One region of the Dermacoccus sp. Ellin185 genome, then DNA from elsewhere that is predicted to be linked to it. Evidence: riboswitches for the same ligand, from Rfam matches in the RefSeq annotation. Region 1 holds a riboswitch; the other holds the start of a gene.
The links. Region 1 has a riboswitch for cyclic di-AMP ahead of HMPREF0321_RS17285 (transglycosylase family protein). Riboswitches for the same ligand answer to the same signal wherever they lie in the genome.

Region 1 (2,194 bases):
CTTCTACTCGGCGGCCGCCGGCGGACTCGCCTCGACGATGCTCGCGTGGCTCGCGTACATGTCGCACCAGAGTCATCTCGTCGGCGAGTTCGTCGCCACCCACCTGCCCGGCTCGATGACGATGGCCGACTTCGCGTACGCGATCTCGGGCGGCATCGTCGCGCTGCTGCCCGGTCGTCAGATGGCGTCCGCGGTCGAGGACGCCGTCACCGGCTATCCCGTCACCGCCTCCGGGCGCGTGTTGACGGTGATCCTCGCCTGCGCGGGCATCACGGTCGGCGTCGGTGCGGGGTTGTCCTTGACGCTGAGTCTCGACAACGCCCTCGACCTCGGGCTCCAGTCGCCCGGGGTGCTGCGTTACGACTCGCCGTCGACGACCTTTCTGCTCCAGGTTGCCTGCGGTGCGCTCGGCGCGGTCTGCTCGGCCGTGACGATGCGTTCGCGTGTCCGGATGCTCGTGCCGACGGCCGTCATGGGCGCCCTGGGCGTGGGCGGCGTGACGTTCCTCGTCAGCTCCATCGGCCTCGGCGCGACGACGGCGACCGCGGTGGCCGCGACGGCCGTAGGGTTCTGCGCGCGACTGCTCGCGCTGCGCCTGGGCGCCCCCGCGCTCGTGCTCGTCATGCCCGCGGTCTCGCCGATGCTGCCCGGCCTGCGCATCTTCCGCGGCATGTACGAGTCCGTGTCGGGTTCACTGCTCGGAGCGACGCGCGTGGCGCAGTCCGGGGTCGGGGTGACGACGATGCTCGGCGCCGTCGGGATCGCCCTCGCGCTGAGCACGGGGGCGCTTCTCGGGGACGTGCTGTCGGCGCCTTTCGACCGCCCGATCGTGCAGCGCCGCAGGGCTCGTCGCCGCTGACGGGCGGGGGGTTCTCGCGCGCGGCGACGGCGGGGGCCGCGGTGATTCACATTTTGTGACGTAGGTCGCGTAACGTTCCCCTCGCTGTGGCGATGTCGTGAGTGTCGCCCAAGCGGCTCACAACTCAACACACCAAGAATTCGCGGGCAGCGCCAACGCCAAACCTCGTCGGGCGCCGCTTCATTCGCACCGTGCGAACCGCAGACGAGGGTGGGGGACCCACTCGTGGCACTCGTTGAGTGCCTTGGGGTGAAGCCGGTCCCGAACCGGCCGAGCACCTGACCGCTCGAACCCGACAGCTCACCTCACCGGCGTCGTCAGGAAAGGAAACACCTCCATGGGTTACACCCCGAAGCACTCCGCTCCCTCCGACTCGACCATGGGTCGCAAGGCTGCGGGCGTCGCCCTCGTCGGTGCCGCCACCGTCGGCGCCGGCGTCACGAGCGCCACCACCGCCTCGGCCGCACCGGCCGGTTCGGTCTGGGACCGCGTCGCCGCCTGTGAAGCGGGCGGCAACTGGCACATCAACACGGGCAACGGCTTCTACGGCGGCCTGCAGTTCACGCAGCAGACGTGGGCCGGCTTCGGTGGCACGCAGTACGCCGCTCGCGCCGACCTCGCCACGCGCGAGCAGCAGATCGCGATCGCCCAGAAGACCCTCGCCGTCCAGGGCCCCGGCGCCTGGCCCGTGTGCTCCGTGCGCGGTGGCCTGACCCGCGCCAACGGTGGCAGCACCGCTGCGGCTCCTGCCGCTGCGGCCGCGAACACGCAGGTGTCGCGTTCCACCGCTCGTTCTGCCGTCAAGGCTCCCGCCGCGACGTCCGGCAAGCTCGCCGTCGACGGCATCCTCGGTCGCCAGACCGCTCGCTCGCTGCAGGCCTGGGTCGGCACGTACCGTGACGGCATCGTCGGCCCGCAGACGAAGATGGCCCTCCAGCGCACGGTCGGCACGACGCCCGACGGCATCATCGGCCCCCGCACGGTCGCCGCGCTGCAGTCGAAGCTCGGCATCTCCCAGGACGGCGCGACGTACCTCAACGCCCGCACCGTCCGCGCTCTGCAGGCGCACCTGAACAACCACTGATCGCGCGTCTGATCGCCTGATCGACGACGAGGGCCCCACCGCTTCGAAGCGGTGGGGCCCTCGTCGTGTGCCCTGGCCGGGCAGGCGGGCGGTGAGAGCTGGAGATGGGACTCGAACCCACAACCACCTGTTTACAAGACAGGTGCGCTACCGATTGCGCCACTCCAGCACACTGCCGGTATCGGCAGCCCTGTGATCTTATACGAGGCGGGTCGCGATGCCCGTCCCGTCGGGCGACGACCTACGATGAG
Region 2 (2,194 bases), on a different contig from region 1:
CGACGCGCAGCATGCTGACGAGCAAGGGCAAGGACGCCGGCGACGAAGAGGTCATCGGTGACGCGATCGCGCTCGCCGGGGTCTCGCAGTACCCGGCGCGCGTCAAGTGCGCGCTGCTGTCGTGGTCGGCCCTGCAGGATTCGCTCGGCAAGCTCGGCCTCGACCTCGCCGGGAGCGCCGCGAACAGCACGAACAGCGACACCACCGCCAGCAGCGACAAGGAGATCACGGCATGAGCGAGACAACCACCCCGCCCGTCGAGTCGGACGTCGAGGACGTCAAGGAGGCCCTGCGCGACGTCGTCGACCCCGAGCTCGGCATCAACGTCGTCGACCTCGGCCTCGTCTACGGCATCACCGTCGACGACTCCAAGCACGCCGTCATCGACATGACCCTGACGTCCGCGGCGTGCCCGCTGACCGACGTCATCGAGGAGCAGGTCGCGACGGCGCTCATGGACGTCGTCGCCGGCCACTCCCTCAACTGGGTCTGGATGCCGCCGTGGGGCCCGGACAAGATCACCGACGACGGCCGCGAGCAGCTTCGCGCCCTCGGATTCAACGTCTGAGCCACCGCTACCGTACGACGAAGCCCGCCACCTCGATGGAGGTGGCGGGCTTCGTCGCGCTGTGCGGCGTGCGTCAGGGTCGAACGGATCAGACGCGGCCGAAGCGGTAGGAGGAACCGGCGCGCGCGAGCTGCACACGAGAGCCGGGTCGCGGTGCGTGCCAGACCATGCCGTTGCCGGCGTAGACGGCCGCGTGGTAGGCGTAGCCACCGGAGGTGAGGAACGCAAGGTCACCCGGGCGAGCCGAAGCGCGCGAGACGCGGTACGAGGCACGGTACTGCTGGTTGGCGGTGCGGGGGATCGAGCGACCGACCTGGCGGTAGCTCCAGCTCGTCAGACCCGAGCAGTCGAAGCGCCACGGGCCGGCCGCACCGTAGACGTAGGGGGCGCCGCGTCGGGACGAGGCGCTGGAGACGACGCGGCGAGCGCTCGCCGAGGTGACGGAAGCGCTGGCGGACGAGGCGGCGCCGACCGAGACCGCGCCCAGCGCGGAGGTGGCGAGGGCGGTGCCGACGGCGACCTTGGACGTGTTGCCCAGGAACGAGCGGCGGGACATGTTCTTCATGTCGGATCTCTCCAGGAGCGCTTACGAGGCATGACCTGTCGGGTTCGAGATCCTAGATTCTCGGCCGGCCTGAGCCGGCTTCACCCCAAGAGCCACCAGGGTGGCTCGGATGCTGGGTGCACCGCTCCCGTCGCTCCGCGCAATGCGGTGATACCTGGCCTTCGTGACGGGACTCAGCGACGAAGCAGGGCCGCACCGACGTCGGTGCGACCCTGCAAGATTACCGTCGGCTCACGGTCGGAACAAATTGAGCGTGCAATCACTTTTCGTCAATTTTCCGACCCGTCCGAGCGTTTTCACGACCTCACTCGACGCTGTCGACGTTGAAGGTGTCACACGAGTTGAGGTCGCCCGTCTCGTAGCCGGTCATGAACCACTTCTGCCGAGCCTCCGACGAACCGTGCGTCCAGCTTTCCGGCGTGACGCGACCCTGGGCCTTCTGCTGGATGCGGTCGTCACCGACGGCCGACGCCGCCGACAGCGCTGACTTGATGTCGTCGTCGGTGACCGGCTTGAGCAGCGTGTTGCCGTTCCTGTCCTTCGACTCCGTCGCGTGGGCGACCCAGATGCCGGCGTAGCAGTCGGCCTGCAGTTCGGTACGCACCGAACCCGATTCGGCACCCTTCGGATCCTGCTGTGCGCGACCGAGCGCACCGAGCAGGTCCTGCACGTGGTGGCCGTACTCGTGGGCCACGACGTACTCCTTCGCCAGGGCGCCGCCATCGGCACCGTACTTGTTCGTCAGTTCTTGGAAGAAGGCGGCGTCGATGTAGACCTTGCGGTCGCTCGGGCAGTAGAACGGGCCCATCTGCGAGCTCGCCGTACCGCAGCCCGAGGACGTCTGCCCGCTGAAGATCACGGTCGGGACGTTCTCGTACTGCGTCCGGCCGTTCGTGAACTGCGGCAGCGCGGTGCCCCAGTAGTCCTGCACCGCGTTGACGGTGCCGACGATGCGGCAGGTGTCGTCACGGTTGGCGTCCGCACCCGTCTTGCACTGCTCGATCGCCTGCGCGACGGAGTCATTCGAACCCGACACGTCCTGCGTGTCCTGGGCGTAGCCG

Region 2: it holds a riboswitch for cyclic di-AMP, as region 1 does, so the genes downstream of both, HMPREF0321_RS07215 (C40 family peptidase) here and HMPREF0321_RS17285 (transglycosylase family protein) in region 1, are expected to answer to the same signal.

What each region holds. Positions count from the first base shown of each region.
Region 1 covers NZ_AEIQ01000033.1:17,643-19,836, reverse strand. Annotated here, with positions in the region: gene HMPREF0321_RS01765 (threonine/serine exporter ThrE family protein) at 1-859, shown strand, start outside; cyclic di-AMP (ydaO/yuaA leader) riboswitch at 1,037-1,190, shown strand; gene HMPREF0321_RS17285 (transglycosylase family protein) at 1,197-1,943, shown strand; tRNA gene HMPREF0321_RS01755 (tRNA-Thr) at 2,040-2,112, opposite strand.
Region 2 covers NZ_AEIQ01000069.1:34,442-36,635, reverse strand. Annotated here, with positions in the region: gene sufU (Fe-S cluster assembly sulfur transfer protein SufU) at 1-236, shown strand, start outside; gene HMPREF0321_RS07220 (metal-sulfur cluster assembly factor) at 233-568, shown strand; gene HMPREF0321_RS07215 (C40 family peptidase) at 657-1,133, opposite strand; cyclic di-AMP (ydaO/yuaA leader) riboswitch at 1,137-1,322, opposite strand; gene HMPREF0321_RS07210 (neutral zinc metallopeptidase) at 1,438-2,194, opposite strand, start outside.